Regions from separate parts of the Candidatus Marimicrobium litorale genome, predicted to be linked through region 1. Evidence: predicted binding sites of a transcription regulator. Region 1 holds the regulator's gene; each other region holds the start of a gene.
The links. The regulator sigma-54, encoded in region 1, starts transcription at its own class of promoters, with help from an activator protein. The targets are predictions, from matches to a motif close to TGGCACANNNNTTGCNNT.
Positions count from the first base shown of each region.

Region 1 (7,951 bases):
AATAGACAGTTTATCCAATGCCGGCTCGCTCAGCATGGTAAGGGATTCGCCCAACGCTTGTAGCCGGTGCATCTCTCGCTTTAGCGCACTTTTACTCGGTGCGTCATTGGGCTCGAGGTCAGGCATAAAACAGGGTGGCGAGGCCGAGGAAAGACACGAAACCCACCACGTCGGTTACGGTAGTAAGAACAACCCCCCCGGCGATAGCAGGGTCGATATGAGCCCTGCTCATCAGCAGCGGTATGAGTGCACCCGTGAGTGCCGCGGTCACAAGGTTGATAATCATGGCGGCAGCGATTATCACTCCCAGTTGCCAATCGTTGAACCACAAAGAGGCTGCGACAGCGACGACGGAGGCCCATAACAGCCCATTTAACAGGCCAATGCTCAACTCGCGATTGATCAACCAAAATTCGTTGTTACGCTGCACCTGCCCCATGGCGATACCGCGCACCATCAGTGTCAGGGTCTGGGTGCCCGCGACTCCTCCCATGGACGCCACAATTGGCATCAACACGGCCAGTGCAACGACTTTTTCTATGGTGTCCTGGAACAGGTTGATGAACGAGGAGGCGATAAAGGCGGTCAGCAGGTTAATACCCAGCCACACCGTCCTGCGCGGTGCAGCCCGAGCCAGCGGAGCGAAAGTGTCGGCATCCTCATCCAGCCCCGCCATGGACATGAGTGAGCGGTCGGCGTCCTCCCGAATAACATCTACCACGTCATCAATCGTGATACGCCCCATGAGTTTGCCGTTCCCATCGACAACCGGTGCAGAAACCCAGTCATTGCGCTCGAACAGACGAGCCACCTCAGTATCAGGCATGTCGACTGGAATCGGTTCGACATCGGTACTCATCATTTCCCTGACCGAGGTGGCCGGGTCAGAAACCAACAGTGTGCGCAGAGAAAGTAGACCGATAAACTGGTCTGAACGGTTGACTACAATCAGGTTGTCGGTCATTTCGGGTATGGTGTCGTGGCGTCGTAAATAGCGCAGTACAACATCCAGTGTGAGCCGAGCCCGGATAGTGATGGTGTCGGTATTCATCAGGCCGCCAGCAACGTCGTCCGGGTAGTGCATGACACGTTCCAGCCTCGACCTATCCTGCTGGTCCATTGCTGACAGTACTTCGCGAGTTACGTGGCCCGGCAGTTGCTGGAGAATATCAGCGATATCGTCGTCTTCCAGACCGACGGTCAGCATTTTCACCTCGGCGGCATCCATGTCCTCAAGAAACTGGGCTTGCAGATCGTCGCCCAGTTCGCCGAGGATCTCGCCCTCGCGCTCGATGTCCACCATTTGCCAGAGTATGTGACGGAATTTGGGTGAGGAGGATTCGAGCAGATGCGCCACGTCGCCAGGGGCAAGGCCATTGAGCATGCGACGGGCATCGACCAGGGTGCCGCTGTTGAGTGCATCAGACAGCTTGTCCAGTTTTTGTCGGGAGGTTGTTTGATTTTGAGCCATACTCCTCCCCAAAACGATCACTCGGCGGATTGCAGGCGAATTATCCGGAAAAGCACCGTCTGCAACAATGTGATTAGTTACGCTATGACAGTGCGCAAATGACAGCTTGTAAAAACTAGCGGCGGGCTTGGGTGAGTTCTATTCGGACTCATCAAAAAAATTATCGATCAGGGCCTGCAGGGCACCGCGAGCGACCTCCTCGTCGTCGCCTTCTATCTCGATATCCAGCACGGTTCCCTTGCCGGCGGCCAGCATCATGACCGACATGATGCTTTTACCGTCGATCATCTCGCCGTCCTTGCCAATTTTTATATGGCTGGAGAACGATGATGTGCATGCCACCAGCTTGGCTGCTGCTCTGGCATGCAGTCCGAGTTTATTAATGATTGTTACCTGGGTCTGGATCACGGGCTGACCTATTATTGTAGTTCCCTGTGCCTGACATGGATGTCTGGGTATTGCTGCCGGTAGTGAGTGTAGAGTCGGTTCGCCAGATATACTGACCGATGTTGGCCGCCGGTACAACCCAGAGAGATATTCATATAGCTGCGATTGCCCTGGGCATAGTGCGGCAGCCATTGATCAAGGTAGTGACGTAGATCGCTGTAAAATTCGCCTGTCATTGGCTGGGTGTCCATGAATTCCTGCACTTCGGCGTCGAGTCCGGTTTTTAGTCGCAGCTCCTTAACCCAGTGGGGGTTAGGCAGCATCCTTACGTCGAAGACCAGGTCGGCATCGGCTGGAATGCCCCGCTTAAAACCAAATGACTGTACCAATAGGGACATGCTCCCCGAAGTGGTCCCGAGCAGGCGTTGTTTAATCGCATCGCGCAGTTCGTAGATTGTCATCTGGCTGGTATCAAGCACCAGAGACGCAGTAGTAGAGATGGGTTCGAGCAGCTTGCGCTCTTTATCGATAGCTTCGGCCAGGGGTATGGATTGGGTGCTAAGCGGGTGTCTGCGACGGGTCTCGCCAAAGCGCTGCAACAGGGTGACCTCCTGTGCGTTGAGAAACAGAACCTGGGTCTGAACCGATGACGGCAGTGATGCCAGTATGGCGCCAAAATCGCGCAGGTCTTTCCAGGCGTTGCGTGCGTCAATGCATACCGCGGTGCCGCTGAACAGCTCGAACTCCTCGCCGCTGGTTTTCTTTACCAGCGCGGGCAGCAGTGAAGCAGGCAGGTTATCTATACAGTAAAACCCCTCGTCCTCCAGCTGGTTGAGCGCTGTACTCTTGCCCGAACCGGAACGACCACTGATGATAATCAGTCTCACGCAGTTTTTGCCTGATGGCAGATGAGTTCGTACAGTGCACGACTGCTTCCGGCGCTGCGCAGTTTTTCGCAGAAGCTTGGCACACTGAACAATTGTGCTATGGCCGCCAGAATATCGAGGTGCTGTTGGTGTGCCTCTTCCGGGACCAGCAACGTAAACAGCAGGTCGACCGGCATGTCGTCGGGGGCATCGAAGGGAATCGGCTCCTCGAGACTGATGAGAACGCCGACCGGTGTCGTGCAGCGGCTCACACGGCTGTGGGGAATGGCAATGCCGCCCCCCACCGCGGTGCTGCCGAGCTTCTCTCGGGCGATAAGCCTGTCGAGAACATCGTCATAGGACATTGATCGCTGGTCGTTGCAAACGATTTTGGCGATATTTTCAAACAGTCTTTTCTTGCTGACACTCGGTACACAGCAAACGGTGCGCTCTTGTGTCAGGATCTCGCTTATTGTCGACATAGTCGCGGAATCAATGCCCCCGGTGCTTTTGTTTATGCTTGATGAGCTGGCGATCAAGTTTATCCGCCAGAGCGTCTATGGCGGCATACATGTCCTCGGATTCTGCGTGTGCGAACAGGTCGGCGCCGGCGATATGCACAGTCGCCTCGGCTTTCTGCACCATTTTTTCGACACTGAGAATGACATGAGTCGTCGTGATCTGATCAAAGTGCCGCTGCAGTCGTTCCAGTTTGCTTTCTACATAGGATTTCAGTGAAGAGGATATTTCGAGATGGTGACCGGTGATGTTCAGTTGCATAAAAAACTCTCTTTTGCAGATGGATGGGCAAGACCCGACGCCGGGAGGGCCCTGTATTTAGTTTAGACTAACCTTTTTCGCTCGTTGGACGGAGGAATGAACAGTGTGTCCCTGTACTTGGCAATGGTGCGTCTCGCAACCTCGATACCCTGTTCCTGCAGTAGCAAGGTGATCTTGTTGTCGCTCAGGGGACGCTTGGGATTCTCCGCTGCCACCAGCTTTTTGATCAGTGCCCGTATTGCCGTAGAGGAGCACTCGCCGCCAGCAGTGGTTGCTACATGGCTGGAGAAAAAATATTTCAGTTCGAAAATGCCGCGGGGTGTATGCATGTATTTGTTGGTCGTGGCCCGGGACACCGTAGATTCATGCATATCGACGGCCTCTGCAATGTCGTGCAGAACGAGAGGTTTCATCGCTTCGGCGCCGTATTCGAGAAAGTTGCGCTGGTGCTCTACAATTTTACTGGAGACTTTCATCAGGGTCTCGTTACGGCTGTTCAGGCTCTTGAGAAACCAGCGTGCTTCCTGCAGGTTATCGCGTAAGTAGGTATTGTCAGGGCTGTTGTCTGCGCGTCTGATCAGGCTCGCATAATTGCTGTTGATACGCAATTTTGGTGCAATATCGGGGTTCAATTCGACTACCCAGCGGCCACCGTTCTTGCTGACAAAGACATCGGGTACGACATACTCAACCGCTTCCGGCACGGCGGTGAGACCCGGGTTCGGGTTTAGTGACTGAATGAGGGCCATGACCGCTTTCAGTTCGTGTTCTTTGAGGCGGGTGCGCCGCAGGATCTGGGCAAAATCACTGGTGCCCAGCTGGGGCAGGTAGCGGCTGATGACGAGTTTTGCTTGCTTCAGCCACTCGGTATCGGCGGGGAGCTGATCCAGCTGGATCAGCAGGCACTCCTGTAAGTCTCTGGCGCACATGCCGGCGGGCTCGAATTGCTGCAGGCGATGCAGTACGGCGACTACTTCGTCCTCCTCAATCTCAAGGTCTTGCGATAGCGACTCGTGAATCGACTCGACGCTGCTTAGCAAACGCCCGTTGGCGTCGGTATCGTCGATAACCGCCAGGGCAATGAGCCTGTCAGTGTCGGAGAGGCGAGTCAGGCCGAGTTGCCACAGCAGTTTTTCGCGCAGTGATTCGCTCGGTGTATTGCGGCCTGCCATGTCACCGTCAAAGCCGTCATCTGGCGGAGGTGCTGAGGCCGAGGCGGAAGGGAGCAGGTCGTCCCACTGTGCGTCCACCGGCAGGTCCTCGGGTAGAGTGCCGGCGTCGGTTTGTTCAGCGACACTCCATTCGGTAGTCTCTTCGAGGTCGCCTTTTTCAGCGGTGTCAGTGCCATCCGACTCGAGAGTGTGCTGCGACGCATCCGGCGCTTCGTTGTCGACGGGCTGTTCCGCGCTATCGGCTGGTGTGTCGGAGGTGTCGCTGCCGTCATCCTCTGAGACATCCAGCAGCGGATTACTGTCCAGTGCCTCCTGTATCTCGTGTTGTAGGTCCAGCGTGGACAGCTGCAGTAGTCGGATAGCCTGCTGCAACTGCGGCGTCATCGTCAGCTGCTGGCCCATTTTGAGCTGTAGTGATTGCTTCATGAAAAGCCCGCTTGTCGCATGTCTCCTGCTGGCAATAGTGTCGTGCAGTCAGTATTCAGTTGGAGTGTAGCCCTCGCTGGCCAGCGCTTGCAACAATTGTGGCGTGAATTTTGCTAGGAGTAGCGGTGAGCCGAGGGAAATACTGCCCGGATTTGTGAGGCGCTCTGCAATTGCGAGCTTTACCAAGGGGTGTTGCGGCCCTTTGATGCGGTTACATCTGGAACTGGTCACCCAGATAAATCTGCCGCACGTGCTCATTGTCCAGGACGTCCTGGGCGGTGCCCGACGCGATGATTCTACCCTCGCCGGCGATATAGGCTTTTTCACAGATATCCAGCGTGTCGCGGACATTGTGGTCTGTGATGAGGATGCCGATGCCCCGCGCGCGCAGGTGATTAATGATTTGTTTGATGTCGCTGACGGAAATTGGGTCGACGCCGGCAAAGGGCTCGTCGAGCATCATGAAATCAGGCTCGGTGGCCAGCGCTCGGGCGATTTCAATACGCCGCCTTTCCCCGCCTGACAGGGCCTGGCCGAGGCTGTCGCGCAGATGTTGTACATTGAACTCTTCCAGCAGCTCATCCCGACGTTCGAGGCGTTGTTTTTTGTTGAGGTCGCGTCGGGTCTGCAAAATGGCGAGGATGTTGTCGCCCACCGTCAACTTGCGAAAAATCGATGCTTCCTGAGGCAGGTAACCAATGCCGCGGCGAGCGCGCTGGTGCATATTCAGGCCGGTAATATCGGCGCCGTTCACACTGATACTGCCCTTGTCGGCCGGTATGATGCCGATGATCATGTAGAAGCAAGTCGTTTTCCCCGCGCCATTGGGGCCCAGCAAGCCGACGATCTGGCCACTGTCGACCGCCAGCGAGACATCGTGGATAACGTCCCGCCCCCGGTAGCTCTTTGCCAGATTACTCGCCTTGAGTTGGGCCACTGTCTTTATCTTCCCGCTGGGTATTGCCGGGCTCTGTCTGCGCCGTCGCATCTATTCCGGGCTCATTCGTGGCGGAGGCCTCGACATCTAATGTGGATACTGAATCTGTGATGCCGTTGTTCGCAGACTCACGGTCATCTTCCGTGCCCGGTTGCACACTGGGGGGGATAACCACCACGACACGCTCGTTCTGGTTGGTCTTATCAGATTCTGCGGTGATTACCTGCTTGGTAATGAAGTAGTCAATTGCATCACCCTCAACCACGGCACCTTCCTGTTCGATGCGTGCCTCCGTTTGCAGGTTCACGCGATCCTCGCTTTTGTAATAGGTGATGACGTGCCCATGCGCGTGGACGATAGCCTTATTGATGTCTGGCTGTTGCCGCATTTTTGCAGGCTGGCCCTCGGCGATGATTTTATCGGCCGTATCGGTCGTGTGATAAATCGTGAGTTTGTCAGCATCGAGCTCCATGCTGCCCTGGACCAGGTGGACACTGCCGCTGTAGACCGTGACGCCCTCTACCTCATCGCGCAGTGCCTTGTCCGCTGTGATGTGTATCGGCTGCTCCCTGTCATCCGGCAGTGCTGCCGCGCTCGGAGTGATCAGAAACAGCGGTGCCAGCAGTGTCGTCACAGCACACCTGAGTGCGATGCGCTGATGTCGCCTGTAGTGCAGCAATCGCGACGGTGTCTTTTTTTTCACTGCCTTCATGAACTGAACTCTGCTAGTCAAAACGATCGGTGATGATAGCGGGTTTGACCCCTGCCTTGTTTACGAGTTGTAACCCCGGGCCATCTTTGATGTCAAAGACTTTGAGCTCTTCTCTCGTTTCTCCGCAATAGATCTGTCTATTGGCTAGTACGCCGTCCACATCCATTACCAGCCGCTGAATGGTTGCGGCGCGGCTTTGGGGAGAGGACATTCGATCTGCTACCGCGTCAGGCAATGCCCGCATGCAGCAGGTCCTTCAGGTGCACCACGCCGGTCGCTGCCTCATTTTCGTCGAGAACGACGAGGGCGCTGATCTCGTGTTCCTCCATAATACGCATGGCGGCAGCGGCCAACATATCTCCAGTCACGCTCTTCGCTTCGCTGCTCACCAGCTGCCCGATAGCGGTCGCGTTAATATCGGTACGCGCATCGATAGCGCGACGCAGGTCGCCGTCGGTGAATACGCCTATGAGCTTCCCGCGAGCGTCCGCGACCGTTGTCATGCCCATGCCCTTGGTGCTGATTTCCAGCAGGGCTTCTGACAGGAGCACGTCTTCGTAAACAACCGGGATATCATCTCCCGACTTCATCACATCCTGTACCTTCAGCAGCAGCTTGCGGCCGAGTGTTCCACCGGGGTGCGAAAAGGCAAAATCGTCAGCGGTAAAGCCGCGGGCTTCCAACAGGGCAATGGCCAGCGCGTCGCCCATAACCAATGCAGTGGTGGTACTGGAAGTGGGCGCTAGGTCCAGCGGGCAGGCCTCGGTTTCTACGCCGGTATTCAGGTGAACCTCAGAAGCCTGAGCCAGTGGTGATGCGGGGTTGCCGGTCATGCTGATCAGCGGAATGCCCATACGTTGCATGAGGGGCATCAGGGTCATCACCTCCGGAACCGAACCACTGTTGGAGAGTGCGATGACGGCATCCTCGGGCGTGATCATGCCCATGTCGCCATGGCTGGCCTCACCGGGGTGGACAAAAAACGCAGGCGAGCCTGTGCTGGCCAGTGTCGCGGCAATTTTCCGCGCGATGTGCCCCGATTTTCCCATGCCAGTGACGATAATCCGGCCACGCGTCTCTAGCAGTAACTCACAGGCGCGATCAAAGTCTTGCCCGATCCGTTCTTCGAGTTGCGACACGGCTGCCGCCTCCAGACGAATCGTGCGGCGGGCGGAATCGGTGTAGTTCATGGAGCTCTGC
Region 1 covers NZ_SHNO01000001.1:1,836,489-1,844,439, reverse strand. The annotation lists gene yjgA (ribosome biogenesis factor YjgA) at 1-126, opposite strand, end outside; gene mgtE (magnesium transporter) at 119-1,471, opposite strand; gene EYC82_RS08215 (HPr family phosphocarrier protein) at 1,610-1,879, opposite strand; gene rapZ (RNase adapter RapZ) at 1,891-2,745, opposite strand; gene EYC82_RS08205 (PTS sugar transporter subunit IIA) at 2,742-3,206, opposite strand; gene hpf (ribosome hibernation-promoting factor, HPF/YfiA family) at 3,217-3,504, opposite strand; gene EYC82_RS08195 (RNA polymerase factor sigma-54) at 3,567-5,102, opposite strand; gene lptB (LPS export ABC transporter ATP-binding protein) at 5,314-6,039, opposite strand; gene lptA (lipopolysaccharide transport periplasmic protein LptA) at 6,017-6,751, opposite strand; gene EYC82_RS08180 (hypothetical protein) at 6,765-6,962, opposite strand; gene EYC82_RS08175 (KpsF/GutQ family sugar-phosphate isomerase) at 6,979-7,951, opposite strand, start outside.

Region 2 (7,951 bases), 630 kb from region 1:
CCTGAGGACGGAGCGACCGCTCGTTTTATCCGTTACCTGCGAGATGTGCGCCGCTTATCCCCTCACACACTCAGTAATTATCGGCGCGACCTCGACTCGCTTGCGCATTTCGCCGCGCAACGGGACACGCCAATAGAGAACTTGATAGAGGCGGACATTCGGGCATGGACCAGCCAATTACACCGGCGCGGCCTGGCACCCGCCAGCATCCAGCGCCAGCTCTCTGCAGCACGCTCTTTCTACAACTACCTGGCGCGGGAAAACGGCCATCAACGCAATCCAGCTGGCAGCGTCCAGGCACCGCGAAAACCACGCAAACTGCCCCGAACAATGGACGCAGACCAAGTCAATCAGTTTCTCTCGCAACCGGCCCGCACCGTCATAGAACGACGTGACAAGGCCATGGCGGAGCTGTTCTATTCGTCTGGCTTGCGACTCGCCGAGCTGGCCGCCATCAACATTGACGATATCGACGCCACGCTGCTGACCGTTATCGGCAAAGGCAACAAAGCCCGCACGATACCGATAGGGTCTGTCGCTCGCGAGGCCATCAAGGTGTGGTTGCAGGTTCGTCCGACCATCGGGGCAGACCACCCCGATCGAGACGCCCTGTTTACCAGTAAGCGTGGCCGCCGCATCAGCCCGCGCAGTATTCAGGCGCGCCTGAAGCTGCTGGCCCGAAAAGCAGGGGTACACCAGGATGTGCATCCCCACATGTTGCGACATTCCTTTGCCAGCCACTTACTGGAATCCAGCGGCGACCTGCGAGCGGTGCAAGAGCTGCTGGGACACGAGAATATCTCCACCACCCAGATCTACACCCATCTGGACTTCCAGCATCTGGCAAAAGTCTATGACGACGCGCATCCTAGGGCGAAACGTCGCAAGGAGGACTGAGCTGACTATCTCGGTGATCACGTTCGACCTCGACAACACCCTGTGGGATGTCGAACCGGCGCTATTACGGGCGGAGGAGGCGCAACGGCAGTGGCTTATCACCCACCGACCCGGCGCCATCGAGGTATTCGACCATGATGCCCTGTTTGAATTCAAAAAAGCGGTGTGGAAACGCCATCCTCAGTTGGTGCATAACGTCACCCAAATGCGCCTACAAACACTGTACGAACTCCTGCTGATAGCCGACTATTCCGAGACGGAGGCGAGCAGTGGCGCCAGTGAGGCCTTCGCCGTATTCCTGGCGGAGCGACACAAGGTGGTGCTTTACGAGGAAGCTCTGTCCATTCTGGAAACACTGGCCCGGAGCTATACGCTGGGCGCTCTGACCAATGGCAACGCAGATATCTACAAGACCGACGCCGCCGAATACTTCGACTTTGCTTTTTTGGCAGAGGACATCGGCCGCGCCAAACCCCACCCGGACATGTTCCAGGCCGCGCTTGACAAGACCGGTGTCAAAGCCGACCAAATCATTCATGTCGGCGACGATCCAGATCACGATGTGCAAGGCGCCAATGCTATCGGGATGCGCAGCGTCTGGGTGAACCTACGCGGCAAGCTCTGGCCAGGCGGTACTCGCGCCGATGAAGAGATCGAAAAACTGCAGGCGTTACCCGCCGCGATTGCGCGCATTGCTGCCATGCCCTGAACACCCGTGCTGCCGAGCCGGGTCGTCGCTGCGCCCTCGCAAGGCGCGGCCAACCTTATCTGTCGCTATTCTCCGCAGGGCTATGACCCGGTGAGTACCCGGATGTGGCTTTATTCGACAGCATAAAAAAAGGGGGCCATAAGGCCCCCCAAAACACGCATCGTTAAATGCGCCCGCAAAGTGTGTTACGAACGGCCACTGCCGCTGGCGCCGACGAACTCGGGGTAGGCCTCCATACCGCATTCCGCCATATCGACGCCCTCATATTCCTCCTGCTCGCTGACGCGAATACCCATGACCGCTTTGAGAATGCCCCACACGATGAGGCTGGAGAAAAACACCCAGCCAAAGATCGTAGCAGCACCGATCAGCTGACCGCTGAACGATGAGTTCTCACCGTTGGTGACCGGCACCAGCAGCAAACCCAGCAGCCCGACCACACCGTGGACCGAGATGGCACCGACGGGATCGTCAATCTTCAACTTGTCCAGCATCACGATAGAAAACACGACCAGTACACCGCCCGCCGCGCCAAACAGAGTCGCCTGCACAGCAGTGGGCGTAGACGGCTCGGCGGTGATCGCCACCAGACCGGCCAAGGCGCCGTTCAGCGCCATGGTGAGGTCAGCCTTGCCGAACATGAGTCGCGCCAAAATCAACGCGGCGATCAGACCACCCGCAGCAGCAGCGTTGGTGTTCATAAACACGACCGCCACCGCATTCGCGCTCTCGACGCTGGCCGTTGCCAGCACAGAGCCACCGTTGAAACCGAACCACCCCATCCAAAGGATGAAGGTGCCCAGCGTTGCGAGAGGAAGGTTGGCGCCTGGAATAGGACGTACCGACCCGTCCGCACCGTATTTCCCTTTGCGCGCGCCAAGCAGCAGCACACCGGCCAGTGCCGCGGCCGCGCCGGCCATGTGCACAATGCCAGAGCCAGCAAAGTCAGAAAAACCTAGATCACCCAGCGTGTAGAGGCCGAATACCGGCATCCCGCCCCAAGTCCAGGAACCTTCCATCGGATAAATGAAACCGGTCATGACCACTGCGAAGGCAAGAAACGCCCAAAGCTTCATGCGCTCTGCCACCGCGCCCGAAACGATAGACATTGCCGTGGCGACAAATACCACCTGGAAGAAGAAATCGGCTGACGGTGCATAGGTCGCCGGTTCTTCTGCCCCGGCGACACCATCGCCGACGATACCGCTCAAGAACGTGGTGATTTCACCCCCGCCGTACATAATCGAATAGCCGCAGACCATGTACATGGTGCAGGCCACCGCATACAGGCTGATGTTTTTCAGCAGGATTTCAGTCGTGTTTTTAGAGCGGACCAGGCCGGCTTCGAGCATTGCGAAACCTGCCGCCATCCACATCACCAGCGCGCCACAGACCAAGAAATAAAAGGTATCCAGGGCGTACTGTAGTTCAAAAATTGAGTTTTCCATGGGCATAGCTCTCTCGTTACGGCTGATTTTTAAGCGTCAGCCGTGGTTTAGTGGATCGTTTTCAGGGTGTTGCTATTGGGTGTTACATTTCAGTCTTTAGATAGCGTCTTCGCCGGTCTCACCGGTACGAATCCGGATCACTTGCTCCAAAGCGGAGACAAACACTTTGCCGTCACCGATCTTGCCGGTATTGGCTGCCGTCGTAATGGCTTCGATAGTCTGGTCGACTACGCCGTCAGCGACAGCCACTTCAATTTTGACCTTGGGCAGAAAGTCGACGACATATTCAGCCCCACGGTACAACTCGGTATGGCCTTTCTGTCGGCCAAAGCCCTTGACTTCGGTTACGGTGATGCCCTGGACGCCTATCTCAGAGAGCGCTTCGCGCACATCGTCCAGTTTGAAAGGTTTAACAATGGCCGTAATCAGTTTCATAAAAATCTCCAGTCTGAGAGTCGGCCAGAGATCTGGCCGACTCGGTGCAGAATGCTGCTATTAAAAGCTCTTGGCGATGCTGAATACTGCGGTGTCGTCGCAGGCATCTGCATCGTTAAAGCAGTCATCGGTATCGAGGTCGGTACCAACCCACGCCACCGAAAGATCCACACCCTTGAAGGTGTAAGTCAGCGTCACTGAGTAATCAGTGTAGGAATCTTCTCCCGTTGGAAAGAAATCCTTCTCATCGAAGTCGTTATAGCCGGCATGCAAACCCAGTGAAAAGTCTTCCGCGAAGGTAAGGCTATAGTCTCCGGAGTAGTACCAGAACTTTCCAGTCTCGGCGTAATAGTCATTCGAGTAGGTAACACCGATGGTCAGATCACGCCAGGACGGCTTGATGTAGAACTCCTGATAATCGCCCTTGGGGTCAACCGTGTCACCCGGGTACTGATAATAGGTGTACCCTACGTCAATACCGAAGTCAGTATCACCAATCGGGCCAGACCAGCCCGCGTAGTAGTCAATCTCCATCGTGCCGAAGCTACCGGTGTCGTTGTCGCTGCCGAAGTCGACGGAAGACGCCCAGGTGCCCAGATAAAAGCCCGGTTCCCAGCTGGCATCGAATCCACCCTGGACGGCCGCATCTGTGCCTGTTTGCGAGATGCCGCGGAAGCGGTAATCGCTCACCAATGCGACATTCGCACTCACGTCAAACGCTTGTGCGGCAGTCGCCCCTATCCCAGACAACAACGCCGTGGATACGGCTGCGGTAATCAGTTTCTTGTTTAACATGTTTCTTCTCCCTTAGGATTAAAGTCATAAAACAGACTCTCTAACGTGTCAGGTAATCGCTGCGGGCACTGTGTGTGCGCGTTGCCGGTCTGTCACAGAGAACAAAGCAGAGTCTGTGCCAATTAGTATATTCTTTAGGAATATCAATAAGATATTAACTAGTGCCGAAATAGTGTACGCCGCGAAGCGCCCGCAAAACGCACTCATACGGTGCGTTGCACAATAAGCGTGCGGATTTTCGCACTGTGCCGACTCGCTGATTTGCTCTACACTTCGGGCTCTCATGCGGTCTCGCGCAAAGGCTCACTTACATGGCACCAAAACCCCCTCCTCCCCCCTGGGATCTACTGCAACAGGCGAGCGCCCGGATGGGCGGCGAACTGGACAAGGGCGCGCGCGCCCTTGCGCAGTCAGCGCTATCTAAGCTGGACGTGGTCAGCCGGGAGGAATTTGATGCACAAAGCGCGCTGCTCAAGCGCACGCAAGAGCGTGTCATTGAGCTGGAAAACACTCTGGAGGCGCTGGCGAAAGCACTCGAAGAGGGCAACAGCGAGGCGTAGTGGCCGCGGTTCTTTGCTACACCTCCGCACGGCGGCTGTATTCACTCATTTCAGACCAATCAATTCATCCACCCGCGCGCCTCGCATACACTGCCAGGAACGTCATGGACAGGGCGCAGGATGGCGATGGAATTATCGGTGTTGTACAGTCGCGCCCTTTGCGGCCTGGACGCCCCTCTGGTGCAGGTCGAGACACACCTGGCCAACGGCCTCCCCGCGTTTCACATTGTAGGCCTGCCCGAAACGGCTGTGCGCGAGAGCAAGGACCGCGTGCGCAGCGCGATAATAAACTCCCATTTCGAGTTCCCTGACCGACGGATCACCGTAAATCTTGCCCCCGCAGACCTGCCCAAGGAAGGCGGCCGCTTCGACCTCGCCATCGCGCTGGGCATACTCACCGCATCCGGCCAACTGCCTGTCAACGATCTGGCACTCTACGAATTTCTGGCGGAGCTGGCACTCGACGGGAGCCTTCGCGCTGTCCGCGGCAGCGTCGCCTCAGCTATCGCCGCCACGACCAGCGGGCGCCGGCTGGTGCTGGCTCAGGAAAGCGCCGGCTCTGCGGCACAGGTTCCGGGCAGCAAGATTATTGCCGCAGCAGATATCCTTACTCTGTGCGCCCACCTCAATGGCCGCGCAACCCTGCAGAGCGCCAGCCCGGACAATACGCTGGCCGCCGCAGCATACCCCGATATGGCTGACGTGGTCGGCCAGACTGCAGCGAGGCGCGCCATGGAAATCGCGGCCGCCGGGGGCCACAACCTGCTGTTCTGCGGTCCGCCCGGAACCGGCAAAACCCTGCTGGCTAGCAGGCTACCCGGTATATTGCCTCCTCCCCGCAGCAGAGAAGTCCTCTACGGTCTGGCCCTGCGGGATATTGAGGGTCTTCCCACGGGCACACCGAACCGCCTGCAGCGCCCCTTTCGCAGCCCCCACCACAGCGCCACCGCCACCTCTCTGACCGGCGGTGGCGGCAGTCCTCGCCCGGGGGAGATTTCGCTGGCGCACGGGGGCGTTCTCTTTCTGGACGAGTTACCTGAATTTAACCGCCGCTGCCTGGAGTCACTGCGCGAGCCCATGGAATCCGGTGAAATCACCCTGACTCGCACCAGGCGCCGAGTGACCTATCCAGCCCGCTTTCAATTAGTAGCCGCCATGAATCCATGCCCTTGCGGGTTTCTCGGTGACCCTGAGCGCTCCTGTCGTTGCAGGCCCGAGCAAGTCCAGCGCTATCGAGCGAGGCTGTCGGGACCGCTTTTGGACCGCATTGATCTGCACGTGACGGTGCCGCGCCTGCCACCCAGTCAACTGCTGTCTCGCACAGCATCGGCAGAAGCCTCGGCGCCAGTCCAGGCTCGCGTGACACGCTGCAGAGAGATTCAGCAGGCCCGCCAGGGTTGCTCCAATGCCGGGCTCACCTCGGCAAGCCTGCACAGCGTCTGCCAGCTCGGAAAAAAAGAAACCCGCCACCTGTCCACTGCAGCGCAGCGTATGCATCTGTCCGCAAGGGGGCTGCACCGCAGTCTCCGTGTCGCCCGCACCATCGCCGATCTGGAGCAACAGGACACGGTTAGCGCGCCGCATCTCGCTGAGGCGCTCGCCTACCGACAACAGACTGAATAAATCGGCGTAATAACAAGATTTTCAAACCGGTCCCGCCAGACTGCTGATCACGGGTTTACCACAGGCCGAAGGCCATGCCACACTGGCTCGCGTAACCCTGTAAATAATGACGTGCTCGCCCGCAACGCGCGGTCGATGTGCCGGAGCGCCTTCATGGACCAATGCCCATTCGCCAATCTACTGGACCCCGATACTTACGCCGAGGGCATGCCCTATACAAGGCTTAAAGAAATTCGCGAAGCCGGGCCTGTTGTCAAAATTGAAGACCCTATTAGCGGCACACCCTACTGGGCGGTAACTCGCATTGCTGAGATGGACGAGGTCTCGAAAAACCCGGCGCTGTTTTCCTCCGCGGAGCGCTCCGCTTTCCCGATGGAATACGATGACGCTATCGTCGAAATGCAGCGCTTTACGATCATCAACATGGACCCGCCACAGCATCAAAAAGCGAGACGCATCGTACGCAATGCATTCACGCCCAAGCGTGTCGAATCCTACGCCGCCAGATTTCGGGAACACGCTCGCCTCATCGTCGATGCCGTTGCCCGACGTGGCGAATGCGAATTCGTGGAAGAGGTTGCCGCTGAACTGCCTTTGATCGCTATTCTTGAATTACTCGGCGTACCACTGCAAGACCGTAAGCAGTTTTTCGACTGGACCAACACGATGATCTTTGCCGACGATCCGGACATGGCGACCTCGATGGAGGAGGGTCAGCTGGCCGCGATGGAGGTCATTACCTACGCGCTGGATATCGCGGCCACGCACCGTCGATCACCAATGGACAATATCACGGGCGCGCTGCTGGACGCACGATTGGGCGGCGAGCCCATTCCCGAGGAGATGTTTGGCTGGATGTTTATCCTCATACTCGTTGGAGGCAACGAGTCCACCCGCACCGTCATCGCACAGGGTATGCGCTTACTGATGGAGCATCCTGCACAATTGCAGTATCTGGTAGACAACCCGGAGAAAATTGGCAATGCCTGCGAAGAAATACTGCGCTATAACACCGCGTTTATCTCCATGCGACGCACAGCCATGGCAGATACCGAACTGGGTGGACAGCCCATCAAAAAGGGTGACAAGGTCATCCTCCACTATCATGCCGCCAATCACGACGAACACGTCTTCGGCGACGACGCCATGATGTTTGACATCACGCGCGCGGAACGTATGCCAGATCTTTACAGTCATCTGCGCTCCTTTGGTATCGGCCAGCATTTTTGCATTGGCTCTCACCTGGCGCGGCTCGAGCTCAACATCATGTTCGAGGAAATTATCCCGCGATTGCGCAACCCCCGGCTACAGACTGATCCAAAGTTTGTGCGCTCTTTTTTCGTAAATGCCATGAAGGAAATGCACATCGCCTTCGACCCTGAGGCGGAAGTGCCAGCGGCCTGATGTTACAGACCAAGAAAAAGAGGCATTGAGCGACACACAACTGAAACCAGAATGCTTCAATAAACCATACACTGGGCAAA
Region 2 covers NZ_SHNO01000001.1:2,467,911-2,475,861, forward strand. The annotation lists gene xerC (tyrosine recombinase XerC) at 1-897, shown strand, start outside; gene EYC82_RS11055 (HAD family hydrolase) at 854-1,606, shown strand; gene EYC82_RS11060 (ammonium transporter) at 1,792-3,054, opposite strand; gene glnK (P-II family nitrogen regulator) at 3,151-3,489, opposite strand; gene EYC82_RS11070 (TorF family putative porin) at 3,550-4,284, opposite strand; gene EYC82_RS11075 (accessory factor UbiK family protein) at 4,596-4,844, shown strand; gene EYC82_RS11080 (YifB family Mg chelatase-like AAA ATPase) at 4,971-6,467, shown strand; gene EYC82_RS11085 (cytochrome P450) at 6,621-7,871, shown strand.
Region 2: a site for sigma-54 is predicted at 4,388-4,405, ahead of EYC82_RS11070 (TorF family putative porin). Genes of this name have one in related genera too.

Region 3 (7,951 bases), 1.1 Mb from region 1:
GGCCATGGGCACGTTTCTTCTCGCCCGACCCTGTGGGTTGTGAGCTATTCCAGCCCGGGAAAGTTTACCTGTCGCAGGGCTTCATAGAGCACCAGTGCAGCGGCATTACTTAGGTTCAGGCTGCGACTGTCACTGCGCATGGGGATGCGCAGTGTGCCGCTCGGGCCCAGTTCGTCGAGAATGGATGTGGGTAGTCCGCGGGTCTCAGGACCGAAAAGCAGCGCGTCTCCTTCGCGGTAGTCAATCCGATGATACGCGGTGCCACCCCTTGTCGAGGCGGCGAACACTCGCGGGTTGCCAGTCTCCCGACGAAAATGAGCCAGGTTGGGGTGAACCTTTACCTGCGCGAATTCACGGTAGTCCAGCCCCGCCCGGCGCAGTTTCTTGTCTTCCAGGTCAAAACCGAGGGGCTCGATCAGATGCAGGGCACAGCCGGTATTGGCACACAGGCGGATGATGTTCCCCGTATTGGGCGGGATCTCGGGTTCAAACAGTACGATTTTGAACATAGGGTATCGCATACAGGGAAGCCAGCGCCCTTTTTCTCAGATTTTGGGCCCTGAGCAAAGCTTATTTGAGCCGTAAATGTACGCTGTGTCCTGTCACATATTCAGGTCTTTCATTTTTCGTGTCAGCGTATTGCGCCCCCAGCCCAGTAACTCGGCTGCGTCCCGCTTGCGGCCCTTGGAGTGTTGCAGGGCCACCTCGATCATAGCCCGTTCAAACGTAGGCACGGCGTCCTGCAGGATTTGCTGCTTGCCTTGTACCAGTTCGTTGCGGGCCCAGTTAAACAGTAGTTCGGGCCAGCCCGCCTGCTCCTTGGATTCTTTGGTGGGTGCAGCCTGTCCCAATTCCGGCGGTAGGTCGCTCAGGTGTACCTCGCGGCCCGAGGCCATCACCGTTATCCAGCGGCAGCAGTTCTCCAGCTGTCTGACGTTGCCTGGCCATTCCAGGCTGGTGAGAAAGGAGTTTGCCTCCGGTAGTAGGACCTTGGTCTCTGCACCAAGCTCTTGTGCCGCCTGCTGGAGGAAATACTTCATTAGCGCGGGGATGTCCTCTCGCCGTTCTGAAAGCTTGGGAATGTGTATGCGAATTACGTTCAGGCGATGGAACAGGTCTTCACGGAAGGTGCCCTGTTCAACCAGGTTTTCCAGATTCTGGTGCGTGGCGGCGATGATACGCACGTCTACCTTGACCGGGACATGGCCGCCCACCCGATAGAACTCGCCGTCAGCCAGTACGCGCAATAGGCGAGTCTGTGTATCGGCCAGCATATCGCCTATCTCGTCGAGGAACAGGGTGCCCCCATCCGCTTGCTCAAACCGCCCCTCTCGTTTCGCGTTGGCGCCGGTAAAAGCGCCTTTTTCGTGACCAAACAGTTCAGATTCCATTAAGTCCTTGGGTATGGCCGCCATGTTGAGAGCGATAAACGGGGCGCTGGCTCGGGGACTGTGGCGATGCAGGGCTCGGGCAACCAGCTCTTTACCCGTGCCGGACTCGCCGTTGATCAACACAGTGATATTGCTGTGCGCCAGCCTCCCAATGGCTCGAAACACCTCCTGCATGGCGGGCGCTTCACCGATGATCTCGGTTTGCTGCGGCACGTCCTCCTGTGGCGGGGCGCTGCCCCGGGCTTCCAGTGCGTGGGCGAGCGCACGCTGGGTGACGGCGACCACCTCGTCGAGGTCAAAGGGCTTGGGTAAGTACTCAAAAGCCCCTTTTTGATAGGAGGTGACCGCACTGTCGAGATCCGAGTGTGCGGTGGTAATGATGACGGGGACGTCCGGGTACCCACTCTTGATCAAGGAGAGCAACTCAAGGCCATCGGTGCCGGGCATACGGATATCGCTAATAATGACATCCGGTTGCCCGGTCTCAATTTGCTGGAGCAGTTCGTCGGCATCTGCGAAACTTCGGTTGGCGATGCCTGCCTGATTCAGAGCGCGTTCCAGCACCCAGCGAATGGAGCTGTCATCGTCGACTACCCAGACTTTAGTGTGGCTGTTCATGAATTTTTTCCATAGGTAAATACAAGGTAAAGCGCGTTTCTCCGGGGCGGCTGTCGCACTCGATCGTGCCGTCGTGCATGTGAGCGATGGATTGCGCGATAGAGAGCCCCAGTCCGGTGCCATGGGCTCGACCGGTGACCATGGGGGCGAATATGGAGGGCATTATGTCCGGGGCAATCCCGGGCCCGTTATCGATGATCTCAATGCCGCACGCCAGCCTGTGCAGCGTGCCGCCGATAGTGAATTGCCGCTGAGCGCGGCTGCGCAGCATGATATTGCAGGATCGCAGGCTCTCTGCTGCCTGTATGGCGTTGCGCATGATGTTCAGCACCACCTGAATCAACTGTGCCCGGTCAAATTCGAACTCCGGTAGGCTGGGATCGTAATCCCGCACAATCGTGACCCGGTTTTCGGACTCGGCGTTGATGAGATTGCGCACGTGCTCCAGTACCTCGTGAATATTGAGTTTTTGCTTGTTTAACTCCCGGGTGGGGCCCAATAGACGGTCGACGAGGTCGCGCAGGCGATCCGCTTCGCGAATAATGACGTTGGTGTATTCGGCCAGCTCTTCGTTCGGCAGCTCTCTTGCGAGTAGCTGAGCAGCACCCCTGACGCCACCCAGCGGGTTCTTGATCTCATGGGCCAAGCCGCGGATGACGGCCCGGCTGGTCTCTTGCGTGCGGTGGTGATTACCCTCCCGACTGATTCTCAGCAGGCGGTCCACAGCTGTCAGCTCTACCAGCAGGCTAAAAGGTGCCTCTTCGGTCACGGGAGTAATCACGAGATCTACCAGAATTTTATGGCCGGAGTGCAGGCAGAGCGTGAAGCTGCGGCTCGCCCGAGTGGTTTTACTTGCCGCCGCCTGCTGCAGGTGTTCCAGCCACTCACTCGACTCCAAAAGTAACAGCCTCGCGTGCAGACCGATACAGCGGGCTTTTGACGTCTCCAGCAGTGCTTCGCCGGCCGAATTGAGTGCTGTGACCTGCAGCGCATCATCGAGCGCAATCACGCCGGTGCTCATGCTGTCCAGTAATTCCAGGTCGTGTTCCATTCCTGCCTCTTGGTAAAGCCCGACGGGTTGTCCGTTCTGCTCGCAGCAGGGGGCACGTGACGCCGTTATTAAGTATTAGCAAAAATGGAGCCAAAACAGCGGCTTGAGCGGATTAATTTCTGTAAATGCCAGAAATTTGTGCAACCGGGGTGCACACAAGCCCGGCAGCAGGCACGGGTTTGATTAATGTGGGCCCGAGAGGCTCCAGGCAGCCGGGTGAGAAGACTGTGCACAGGCCTTCAGCGCACCATTATGGTGCATTAAGAGGGGGGCCCTGTCCAGTACAGCGGGCTTTATTTGCGGAAATTGATGGAGGGCCGGTGGACGTAAACCCGCACAGGGTCTGACAGAGCGATGGTGTTACCGCTGCGGTCGATTGCGCCGACGGTGATGTCGTGGGCCCCGCGAAACACGTTGGTAAGATCCCAGATCATGCTGGCCTGGGCACTGCCGCTGGGTTCGTCATCCATAAATAACTGCAGGCTTTCATACTTCTTCAGGGCGGGTTGAATAGCCACCGTGACGGTGAAGTTGCCATGACCCCGCGGGATGGAGGTTTCATCGGCAGGACTGGTTATGGCGATCGTATAGGACGTCTGATTCACCGCCGGGGTGTCTGTCGGAGACTTCAGTGCAGGGATAATAGCCCGTGGTGGAGAGGTCGTATTGGTGGGTTGCAGGCCTACCGGCTCCGCTGCGCGACTGTTGGCGGAGGGTGCGTCGGTGAAGACCACGTTGCCGACTTCGTCAGTCGTGCGGTAGATGGATTGTGCCGCGGCCGCCGGCGCCAGCAGTACAAGGGCAAATGCGATAATTCTGAGCATGCGGTTTTCCTCCCCTGAATGACGACAGTAACAGAAGTGGCGTGGATATATGAACATCCCGTCCGGTCGTCTTGCTGCAGCAGGCAGAAAAAAGGCCCGCCGGAGCGAGCCTTTTTCCCAAGGGCACAAAAACGGCCCCTGACAGGAAGGTCTACAAGGAGTAGTACATGTCGAACTCGACAGGGTGAGTGGTCATATCGAGGGTTTCGACCTCCTCCTGCTTGAGGTCGATGTAAGCGTCGATCATGTCGTCGGTGAATACGCCGCCAGCCGTGAGAAAGCTGCGATCCGCGTCGAGGGCTTCGAGGGCCTGGCTCAGGCTGGAAGCAACCGTCGGAATCGATTCCGCTTCTTCTGCGGGCAGGTCGTACAAATCCTTGTCGGCTGCGTCGCCGGGGTGGATCTTGTTCTGAATACCATCGATACCTGCCATTAGCATCGCTGCAAAGGCCAGATAGGGGTTGCCAGTCGGATCCGGAAAGCGAACCTCGATGCGCTTGCCCCGAGGGCTTGGCTCATAGGGAATACGGATGGACGCAGATCGGTTGCGGGCCGAGTAGGCCAGCATGACAGGCGCTTCGAACCCCGGCACCAGTCGCTTGTAGCTGTTGGTAGACGCATTGGTAAATGCGTTCAGTGCACGGGCGTGCTTGATGATGCCGCCGATGTAATACAGTGCTTCTTCAGACAGGCCGGCATAGCTGTCGCCAGCAAACACGTTTTCCTTGCCCTTGGCGATGGACTGGTGGCAGTGCATGCCAGAACCGTTGTCGCCGACCAGCGGCTTGGGCATGAAGGTGGCCGTTTTGCCATAGGCGTGGGCTACATTGTGCACGCAGTACTTGAGGATTTGCGTTTCATCTGCCTTGGTAACCAGCGTGTTGAACCGCACGCCAATTTCACATTGGCCGGCGGTGCCTACCTCGTGGTGATGCACTTCGATGTCCAGGCCCATCTGCTCCATGGCCGCGCACATTGCCGCACGAATATCATGCAGTGAGTCAACAGGCGGTACCGGGAAGTAGCCACCCTTCACGCCGGGGCGGTGCCCGATGTTGCCTTCATCGAACGAGTGGTTGGACGCCCACGCTGCTTCTTCGGAGCCAATGGTATAGCCTGCACCTGACATGTCGGCGTGCCACTTGACGTCATCGAAGACGAAAAATTCGGGCTCGTTACCGAAAAAAGCCGTGTCGCCAAGACCGGTAGACTTGAGGAATTCCTCGGCACGTTTGGCAACGGAACGGGGGTCACGTTCGTAGCCCTGCATGGTGGTGGGCTCGACGATGTCGCAGCGCAGGATAACGGTCGCTTCATCGGTAAAGGGGTCGAGTATCGAGGTAGAGTCGTCGGGCATGAGAATCATGTCCGATTCGTTAATGCCCTTCCAGCCTGCGATGGACGAGCCATCGAACATCTTGCCGCCTTCGAAGAAGTCTTCGCTGACCTCTTTGGAAGGTATGGTGACGTGCTGTTCTTTACCGCGGGTATCGGTGAAGCGCAGGTCGACCCAGCGTGCCTCGTTGTCTTTGATCAGCTTCAGGGTTTCGTTGGACATTGTTTGTTCTCCAGTTGGGCATTAATCAGGTCGGGTGCGCCGGCCTATCGACATTTCCTGACGCCGGACAGTGCGGGCGACACAGGTATTCATCAGTGGTGTCAGAGGTAGCAAAAGCTGTGCCACAATGGCGCTGACAGCAACCCTTTGAAATTCCGAAGTTTTCCACCATTCATCGCTCAGGGCTGATGAGACATGCACCATATTAGCACACGCATGCACCAATATGGTGCGGGACGTGTCGGGGCAGGGTCAGCGTGCGGTCCGAGCAATCGTCAGGGTGGTCTTTAGTGCAGCCATCCTGATCAGACGCAGTGGTTATGGCCCCAATGCTGTTCGTTGTCAAGTATTTCCCCAAATCACCATGGTGACCCAGCCGTTGCGACAGCAACTCAAGCGCCATTGGCCCCGCCATGGATATTTACTGTTGCTGGGGCAGGCTGTGGTTGGAAACCGCCCCTGTCGGGCCGGCGATAACATGCTTGGGTGCTGCGCAGCGGGTGCGCTGCAATTGCCAGACATGCCCGCCCGGATCAGCTGTGGGCCTGACAAAAAAATTCGATCTGACCCTGCCGTCCTAGGCCGCAGCCCTGTGCGCTTGCTGCGGTGGTGCGGGCATGACTCGCGGGATACCGTGCGCAAAGGCATCTTGGTTGAAGCACCAAGTCAGAAATAGACTGCCAAGATAACGCCCCGTCACCCCGGGATAGTGTATACTCCGCGCGCTTTTTGCCCTCCGGCTATCCTAGAGGTACCTCCCTTGATTGAACAACTGCGCAATATCGCCATCATCGCCCATGTTGACCATGGTAAGACCACTTTGGTGGACTGCCTGCTGCAACAGTCTGGCACACTGGATCGTCGCAGCGAGGGCGCCGAGCGGGTGATGGATTCCAGCGACCAGGAGCGTGAGCGCGGGATTACCATCCTGGCGAAGAATACAGCGATCGAGTGGGATGGCTACCACATCAACATTGTTGACACGCCGGGGCACGCGGATTTTGGTGGCGAGGTAGAGCGGGTGCTATCCATGGTCGATTCGGTGTTGCTGTTGGTGGATGCAGTAGATGGCCCGATGCCACAGACACGCTTTGTGACTGCCAAGGCCTTCGAGCAGGGGTTGAACCCGATCGTCGTGGTGAACAAGGTGGACCGTGATGGCGCCCGACCGGACTGGGTGGTCGACCAGGTCTTTGACCTGTTTGACCGTCTCGGCGCAACAGAGGAGCAACTGGATTTCCCCGTGGTCTACACCTCCGCGATCGAAGGTGTGGCGGGCCTCGATCACGAGGAGATGGGGACGGACATGAAGAGCCTGTTCCACACCATAATAGAGCGCGTGCCCGCGCCTCAGGTGAATTCCGAGGGGCCGCTGCAAATGCAGATCAGTGCACTGGATTACTCCAGCTACGTCGGCGTCATCGGCGTGGGTCGAATAACCCGTGGCAGACTGACACCCAACTCACCGGTTGTGGTTGTCGACCGGGAAGGGGAGACGCTGAAGGGACGGGTGCTGCAGGTGATGGGTTACCTCGGGCTGGAGCGGGTGGATGTCGAATCAGCCCAGGCGGGTGATATTGTCTGTGTGACGGGTATAGACGGCCTCAATATTTCCGACACGCTTTGCGACCCCGAGACGCCTGAGGCGCTGCCGGCCCTTTCTGTTGATGAGCCGACGGTTAGCATGACATTTCAGGTTAATGATTCGCCCTTCGCGGGCAAAGAGGGAAAATATGTCACCTCCCGCAATATCAAGGAGCGGTTGGAGCGCGAGCTGATACACAACGTGGCCCTGCGAGTAGAGCCCGGTGATACCCCCGACAAGTTCAAGGTGTCAGGGCGTGGCGAGCTGCACCTGTCAGTGCTGATTGAATCTATGCGACGGGAAGGTTTCGAACTTGGGGTTTCCCGCCCGGAGGTCATCCGGCGTGAAGTGGATGGTGAAATCCAGGAGCCTTACGAGCAGCTGGTGATCGACTGTGAGGAGCAGCATCAGGGGGCGGTGATGGAAGAGATCGGCCAGCGCCGCGGCGAACTCGAAGATATGGTGCCCGATGGCAAGGGACGTCTGCGACTGGCCTTTATTATTCCTGCCCGGGGATTGATCGGCTTTCGCTCGCTGTTTCTGACCATGACATCGGGCAGTGGCATCATGACATCTGTTTTTGACCATTACGGTCCGGTAAAAGAAGCAGAGATCATTCACCGCAGCAATGGTGTTCTGGTCTCGATGGTGCAAGGCAAAACGCTCGCCTATGCCATTTACAATTTGCAGGATCGCGGCCGTATGTTTATCGATCCAAACATTGATATCTACGAAGGGCAGATCGTCGGTTTGCACAGTCGAGGCAACGACCTTCCGGTCAATCCCACCAAGGCGAAGCAGCTCACCAACGTACGCGCGTCCGGCACAGACGAAGCGCTCACACTCACCCCGCCCGTGAGGCGCTCGCTGGAGCAGGCCCTCGAATTTATTGAAGATGACGAACTGGTGGAGGTCACGCCTGAC
Region 3 covers NZ_SHNO01000001.1:2,949,052-2,957,002, forward strand. The annotation lists gene secB (protein-export chaperone SecB) at 1-1, shown strand, start outside; gene EYC82_RS13330 (tRNA (cytidine(34)-2'-O)-methyltransferase) at 45-509, opposite strand; gene ntrC (nitrogen regulation protein NR(I)) at 603-2,009, opposite strand; gene glnL (nitrogen regulation protein NR(II)) at 1,993-3,060, opposite strand; gene EYC82_RS13345 (DUF4124 domain-containing protein) at 3,354-3,884, opposite strand; gene glnA (glutamate--ammonia ligase) at 4,036-5,442, opposite strand; gene typA (translational GTPase TypA) at 6,203-7,951, shown strand, end outside.
Region 3: a site for sigma-54 is predicted at 3,136-3,153, ahead of glnL (nitrogen regulation protein NR(II)). Genes of this name have one in related genera too.

Region 4 (7,951 bases), 1.3 Mb from region 1:
CGAATATTGTGCTGCAGCACTTGCACTGAACGTCTCTGCAGACATGGCTTTGTTCAAATCGCCCATCACCCGGTTGGTCGGTGCCGCATCGGAAAGGTAATCTTTCCAGCCCGCGCGCACTGCCCCCACCATACGTTTCACTTCGTCTGGTGACTGCGCTAGTCGCGCTCTGCGAGTGACCAGCACGGTGGTGTAAGGATTGTAGCCACTCTCCGCGACAAGGAAGGTCTTGACTTTAAGTCCCACCGCCTTGGCTTCCAGTGGTTCGCTAGTCACAAAACACTGCTGGGATAGCTTGGTATCGTTGCGGAAATTGCCGATGCCACCAAGATAAGGCGCCGTCGTTACCTTTAGCGGGGCGTACTTCATCCTGAAAAATTGGCTATACGGTAAACCCGATTGCCACAGCAATACACCGTCGCCATGCACCACATCCTCTATCGACTCAAAACCACGGGAGGCATGGGTCATAATTCCCTGAGGGTTCACCTGATAGGTTGCAAAAAGGGCCACGATATCGCCACCACGAGCATGAGCGATAACGACCTCGTCTCCCGACACGATAGCGTAATCGACCCTGCCAGCCAGCAACATCTGAATAGTCGGCGTGCCCGAGCCGCCCTCTATTATCTCAACATCCAGTTTGTTCTCTCTGAAATACCCAGCCTCCTGGGCGGCATAAAACCCACCAAACTGCGGCTCCGGTTTCCAGTTGAGCGCCAGCACAAGCGGCTTCGCCGACGCAGATGCACTGGCGAGGATCGACAGAACCAATAGACTCACTATACTCATTAGACGCATTACACTTTCCTCAGATAAGGCCTGCCTCGTAATAACAGGCGACTAAGCACCTCGATGGCGAAGACCAGCGACAGAGCCAACACACTGGACATCAGAACACCACTAAACACCAGGTCAACACGTTGCTGGGTGCGCGCAGCATCGATCAGGCTGCCGATGCCTCCACCCGCGATAAATTCGCCCACTATGGCACCAATGACAGCCAATCCTGCCGAAATACGAATACCGGTCAACATATAGGGCAGTGCCGATGGAAGCTGCAATTTCACGATGAGCTGCCAGGGCGAGGGGCGATAAAGGCGGTAGAGCTCCCTGAGCTGCGGATCTGTTTCTTGCAGCCCGGTCAGGGTATTTGCAAGTATGGGAAACAGGGACACAATAAACGCTGATGCACGCACGGTAGGATCACCAAACCCGAACCAGATAACCAACAGGGGTGCGATGGCGATTATCGGCACTGTCTGGAAAAAAATGCAGAAAGGCAACACCGCGCGTCGCACCAAGGGGATCGCAAAAAACAATAGCGCGAGGGACACCCCGGTTAAGATACTGAAACCCAGGCCCCAAAATATTGAATGTGCGGTCGACAGTGTTGCGGCCCAGATCTCAGGCCACAACTGCCACGTGGTGGCGAATATCTGTGTCGGCGAAGGCAGGAGGTAGGCTGCCACCCATTCCTGTGCCACGACCAGCTGCCACACTGACAGCAACCCGCCAAGGAAAATCCAAGCGGGAAGTTTTTCTGCTATCCAGTCGCGCAACGCACCCAGCATCAGCCACTCCCCCCGCTCTCCACAAGGGCAGTCTCCATATCAGTAAACAGGCGCGAGTAGGATTCAACGATGCCGTTAAACTCGGCGGTCATCTTCAAGGCCTGGTCCCGTGCGGGAAAGTCGATGGCTCGCCAGTCTCTCTGCCCACCCTGCGCATCCATCATCAGGATGCGATCGCCGAGATAAACCGCCTCGGCAATGGAATGGGTGACAAATACGTACTGCAAGCCCAGTTCTGCCTTGAAGGATAAAAGCAGGTCCTGCATGCGAAAGCGGGAACGCTCATCAAGCGCCGCGAAGGGTTCGTCGAGCAGGATAATCCTGGGTTCGGTGACCAACGCACGCGCCAGGGCGACCCGCATCTGCATACCGCCGCTCAACTCACTGGGGAAATGGGCGAGGCGCTCCCCCAGGCCCAGCTGCTGCAATAACGCAACAGCGCGATCGCGCTGTGCTGCGCTGCTGCTGTGCGTCAATTCCAGCGGTAACAGCACGTTTTCAAGGCAACTACGCCAGGGCACCAGACGAGGCTCCTGAAACACGTAGCTCATGTGCTCAATTAAGCCCGACGACAGGGTTATGTCTCCGTCGCTGACTTTCTCCAGGCCCATCAGCAAGCGCAACAGAGTCGTCTTGCCACATCCGGAGGGACCCAGCAAGCAGAGACACTGTCTCTCCTCCAAAGTAAACGTGAGGTTATGAACCACCGGAGCATCGGCGGCGGAAAAGCGCTTGCTCAGCGCGGTTACCTTAATGGCGGACATAGCATTCGGGCATCTCGTCGATAGCTGTTGCTAAGCCAGATTTTCCGGCAGTTTCCCACGACAATCAACTGGGAAAGTAACGATACACCAGGGGCGCGACCGGCGGCGTGCAGTAGCGTAGGGTTCCCAGATACAAAAACCCCGGGGCAAGCCCGGGGTTCCTGGTAAATGCTGACTAGCAGACTTCAGCGTGCGCGCTTGCGCCGACCGAGACCAATACCCAACAAACCCAGTGCTAACAAACTGAATGTAGCCGGCACGGGCACTTCCGGCGGCTTATCGGCTCTGACGAAATCAAACGCAGCGTCCCATGCTGGGCCGGAACTACTGAATGCGACTTCCAATGAGGTGGCGATATCGGCATCACTACCGTTGGTCAAATCGCTGAAAGGAAGGAAGAAGTCACTACCCGACGCACCGTCGGGGAAAAACTGCGAGAAAGAGGTGCCGCCGTTTAGCGCGAATCCTATTGTCAGATCATTGTCGATGGGTGCGGGCAAGCCAAAAAACAAACCTGTATTGCCCCCAGCCGTCAAATCAGTAGTCAAGAAGTTCCAGCTCACCGTAACGATGCTATCGGTCGTGACGTTGTTCGACAGGGACAGCAGGTCAGACACCACAACCGCTGCTGAGCTTGCGGGACCGCCGCCTTGAAACACATTAAGCTCGATTGTGCGATCACCCACCATCCCAATACCACTGTCGGCGGTGAAAATGCTGCTGACATCTGGAGCGAAATTGTTGTTGAGCAATGTCACGTCGGTCTTAAAGTCATCAATAGTGATTGGAACTGCGCTGACACCCAACGACCACGTGAGGGTCGAGAATGCCGCTATTACGAGTGCAATCCTGCTAGTTTTCATCATCTCTCCCTGAGCGAACCCGCTTCCACATCGGACAGTGCGCCCGCCGTCATCTTGCCTTGGCGGAACATCCTTTGACTGCCCGTTTGACTTTTCTATCCCCAAAACTTAAAGCAAAATACATTCCATAAAAATTAAAAGCTAATATTATCAGTTGTTTATAAAAAAGGCTGCGTCGCCCGACGGTGCAGCAAGGCTCGATTTGTAAAAAAAACTGACACTGGTGAACGTCCCTTTCATGGCATTTTGTCGGCGAGTCACGTTCGGGGCCGCCCTGTGCCAACGCCAAGAACAAGGACAGCGTGAGGGGTAGGGCGATGACCGCGAACTATTAGCCTTCCCGCGCTAACTGCACTACTCTGCTGCCACGGGTAAACACAAAACAGGTTAAGCCAATGCGCACGATGTTGATCACTCTGACTTTGCTGACCGTTACAGGATGCAGCTGGGAGCGCATGGCGCACTATTCGCCCTACGACTTGAATTATGATGGCCAATTAGATGCCGTGTGCCCCGGAATGACCTACGATACCAACGAGTATTACCATTACTCCTGGCGCTCAAAGGCCTCTACCGCGTGTAACGAAGAGGTCTATGGCGACCAACACGCCAGCTGACTGCCAAGCATCGGGGCCTGATGAACCCGGGCATGCCTCTAAACGCACCGCCTGTTATCGATCATGCTTCGCGCGGCACCAACGAGCACGCCGTCCCGCCTCCGGCTCCCACCCTAAGACTCCGCACCGGCTATGACTCGGCCAGAGAAGCGCTTCCCCATCGCTTTACGGTAACGTGCGTGGAGTATTTTCACGCGCTCTACATACGTCTGCGTCTCGGCGAAAGGGGGGACTCCATTATGGCGCCTTACCGCGCCCGGCCCCGCGTTGTAAGCTGCGGTAGCGAGGCGCGTGTCGCCCCGGTTCTGGTCCAGTAGTCGCGCGAGGTACTTCACGCCACCGTGAATATTCTCCTCGGGCGCCATAGCATTGGCCACTCCCATATCCTGAGCGGTGCCAGGCATGAGCTGCATCAGGCCCATCGCGCCCTTACTGGACACCGCTTGCGGACGAAACGCCGATTCCGCATGAATCACCGCCCTTACAAGGGCTGGATCCACCCGGTAGCGTTTTGAAGCCGTGTTAATCGCGGTGCCGAAGGCTCTCAGCTGCAGCGGAATAGTATTCCAATCGACGGAGGACGTTGGGTTGCAGGCGAAGCAGTCAAATTTCATGACGGTGTAATGCAGACCGACCGGGGGCGTATCGGAGTATGAGCGCACTCCCGTCTGATCAGTGTACTTGAACACCTGGATATCCGCCTGCCCTCTCTCTTGTGACCCCTCGGGCACATTGCTCAACACCGCAGATGCTTCATCGGCACGCAGGGGCAGAGCTGCCAGCAGGGCAAACAATACCCCCGACCCAAATCCAACCCTAACACCGCTGCGCCCACCTGTTTTCATAACTCCCATTGTATCCCAGCGGAACGTCGCCCTGAGGGCTGCAGCACTGAAAAAATACCAAAGTCCCTATCCTCAACCGTGTCCGTCGTGGCCAGCAACTACTGGTATGATCAGAGGCCATGATCGACTGGTACTACGACACACTCCCCGGAGACAGCTTTGCTGCCGCACTGTGCGCCCTGCGCAGGGAGGGCGCGGTTGTACCCGCTATGGCGCTGGGCGGCGCCATGCCCATTCACTACATCATCGGCCACGCAGCACTGGCAAAAGCCTTTCGGGACGGCGATCAATTCCCGCCGGGGCACGCCTATCAGATTATTTCCCTCCCCTTTATCGGCAAAACCTTCATGTCGATGAACGAAGACCAACACCGACAATGGCGGCCACCCATGACACCGTCTTTTCGCCGCACCGCGGTGGAGCGCATGGACCGCGAGCGTCTGGCGCAGATTGGTCATGACCTGCTGGACGAGTTGGGGGGCCAAACTCGCGCGGATCTCGTGCAGGCGTTTACCCGGCGCTATGCCTTCAGGGTGATTTGCGATCAACTGGGGCTGCCGGTAGAACAGGAGCGGGATTACTACCAGTGGTCCATGGACCTGATGTTCGGCGGGCGCGATCTACAAAAAAGCCAGGCAGCGGATCGCAAGCTCACAGCTATGGTGGCACCGGTTATAGCGGCTCGACGACGCCACCCTCAGGATGACCAGATCAGCCGCTGGCTGGATACTCAGGTTGATGGCTCTCCCATCGGCGAGGCATCGATGCTCGCGCATATTCGTCTTTTCTTCACCGCAGGCGCGACCACCACCTCAGATGCAATGGGCAACCTGTTTCACGCTTTACTGACTCATCCCGAAAGCTGGGAACGCTGTGTGTCAAACCCCGAAAAACAGGCAAATGCCGTTCAGGAATTGCTGCGCTGGAATCCGCCCGTTGCGGCACAACCACGCTTTACACGGCCCGATGGGCCAGTCGAACTGGCCGGCGTCAGCATACCTCCCAACACCCCGGTGCTGTTTGGCATTGCAGCCGCAAACCGCGACCCCGAAATATTTGAGGACCCGGATCGATTTGACATCGATCGCGACACCCGCACTCTGCTGAGCTTTGGTCCCGGGCTGCGCACCTGCCCGGGCATGCACCTGGCTCAAAAAAATCTGGAGACCGCGCTGCGCCTGGTGGCAGAGCGCCTACCGGGGCTGCGATTGCGCGAGGGCGAGGCCAGCGTCCCCGAGGGCATACTGCTCAGGGGTGTAGGAACCCTGCCGGTCAGTTGGTAGCTGCCATCTGTTTACTGGAACGAGCAACCACTAACCCGGGCGAGACATCTGGCCATGCCACAGCAACGCAGGCTACAAAAAAAATCTTCGCGTTAAGATCAACACCCCACTTAGAAGCCGAAGTGTTGCTGGGTCTACAGGGCGCAGGTGTCCCTCATCACGGTGAGTCCTCGTTAGCTAGTCCGATGAACTATTATTATTCTATCTATTTTAATCTTCAGCAGCCGAACGGCGGAGCCACGGGCGCAAATGGTGCGCTTCAAGATGAATCGCAGCGCGGATCCGATATCGCTGCTCTGGAGGCCCTGGCACCAGTGCACAATCCTGACCTCGCTGGCTAGACGCAGCCGTTTGGGGAGGCAAACGCCTCACACACAGCACTTTCGGACAGTGCGATGTTGCGCCGCTCGGCGCAACCTACCCCCATTGAGTCGATAGGATTGCCGCCTCCGTAAAAGGTGCGGCAAGTCAGCAGGTCGCGCTTGTTTGCGCGACCCATAACCCCAGGCGATCCGGTAAGGTTTGTCGGGGCTCAGGCAGCCTGCTCGGAGAACACGGGCCAGCGCTCTACGATCTCCCCTCCGTCATAGACCGCAATATCGCCGAACTGCAGGAATACAAATTCACTCTGGGTGGGACGCAGGAAGATCCAATCATCCACCTGTAAATCGATGCCGGCCGAACCGTTAAACAGGTCCTGGTTCGTAGAGCGACCCAGCAGTGCATTGCTGAAGAGACCCGGGGGCGACTCTGGTTTCGCCTTCCAATAACCCCCGTAGGTATAAAAACTGCGCGCCCGATTGGGGTTCCAGGCAGCCTGCAAGCCGCCCAGATCGATCCCCGGTATTTGCGGGGCGTCCATCACCTTTAGCACGGGCGTCGCGATATAGGAGGCCGGTTGGTGGTCAGCCAGGGTGGGCAGATCAAAACCCGTGGGCTTAACCAGACAAGAGCCCGCGCTGAGCTCGTTAAAGGGAAAATCGCCCTGATCATAGAGCTGGTAGGTCGGGCTGCCCGCCGCATTGAGCACAGCGGCGTCTGGCCAGGCTTCACCGAGGTAGTCCCGAGCCAGTGTCAGGAAGTGCTGGTAGCGTGACACGGCCCGGTCTCTGTAGGTGAGGGTGTCACCCACCGGTATTTTCACTATGTGCGGCTCGTAGCCCATGAAACCGCAGAAGTGCAGATGCGCGGATTGCGACAAACTCTTCAACATTTCTAACAGCTGCGCATCGTTGTCAACGCCCCCTCGATGCAGGCCGACGTCCAGCTCGATGCACACCTGCATCGACTCATTCAGACCCGTCGCCAGGGCCTCGTACTGGGCCAGCCGTTGCGGTGTATCAATCAGCCACCGCAGTTGGCGCCCCGGGTCAAACTGCCCTCCATCAAAACTGCGGTAAAAATTGTGCGCTGCCGCCACCGGCATTGGCTTTCCCAACAATATATCGGCACGCGGAACCCGGGCGGCCACCTGATTGATAAATGGCTGGTGGAATAGCATCAGACGGTTGCTCCCCGATTGTTGCATCACCAATTCCAACAAGGGCAGCGAGGGCAGGGACTTGGCAACAATACGATAGGCAAACCTATCCCTGATATGTGATTTCAGGGTGGCTATATTCGCCTCAAGCGCGCTCCGATCAATAACAAGAGTGGGGCCGGATGCACCCGCATGATCCAGTGCTGCGCTCACCTCTCGAAAGTAGGGCTGGTGGTTACGGCCTTTGTCACCAGGGCGCAGCACGGCGCCCAAGCCCAGCGCTCCGGCGACACCACCGAGTAACACCGCACGACGCTTCATTACCTGCTCCTCCTATCAACTATCAGGTGCTAACTGAACAGCCCCGACAAGTAGGGATTGAGAAACTTACCCTGCGGGTCCATGTGATTGCGCACCGCTTTGAAATCCTCCCAATGGGGGTAGAGCTGAGAGAAATCATTACCGCTCAGCGTATTCAACTTACCCCAGTGCGGGCGCCCGTTGTACTTTCGAAAGATCGGCTCT
Region 4 covers NZ_SHNO01000001.1:3,090,012-3,097,962, reverse strand. The annotation lists gene EYC82_RS14050 (ABC transporter substrate-binding protein) at 1-801, opposite strand, end outside; gene EYC82_RS14045 (ABC transporter permease) at 801-1,574, opposite strand; gene EYC82_RS14040 (ABC transporter ATP-binding protein) at 1,574-2,338, opposite strand; gene EYC82_RS14035 (PEP-CTERM sorting domain-containing protein) at 2,524-3,201, opposite strand; gene EYC82_RS14030 (hypothetical protein) at 3,597-3,818, shown strand; gene EYC82_RS14025 (lytic transglycosylase domain-containing protein) at 3,932-4,663, opposite strand; gene EYC82_RS14020 (cytochrome P450) at 4,783-5,946, shown strand; gene EYC82_RS14015 (DSD1 family PLP-dependent enzyme) at 6,479-7,747, opposite strand; gene EYC82_RS14010 (D-arabinono-1,4-lactone oxidase) at 7,777-7,951, opposite strand, start outside.
Region 4: a site for sigma-54 is predicted at 3,312-3,329, ahead of EYC82_RS14035 (PEP-CTERM sorting domain-containing protein). Genes of this name have one in related genera too.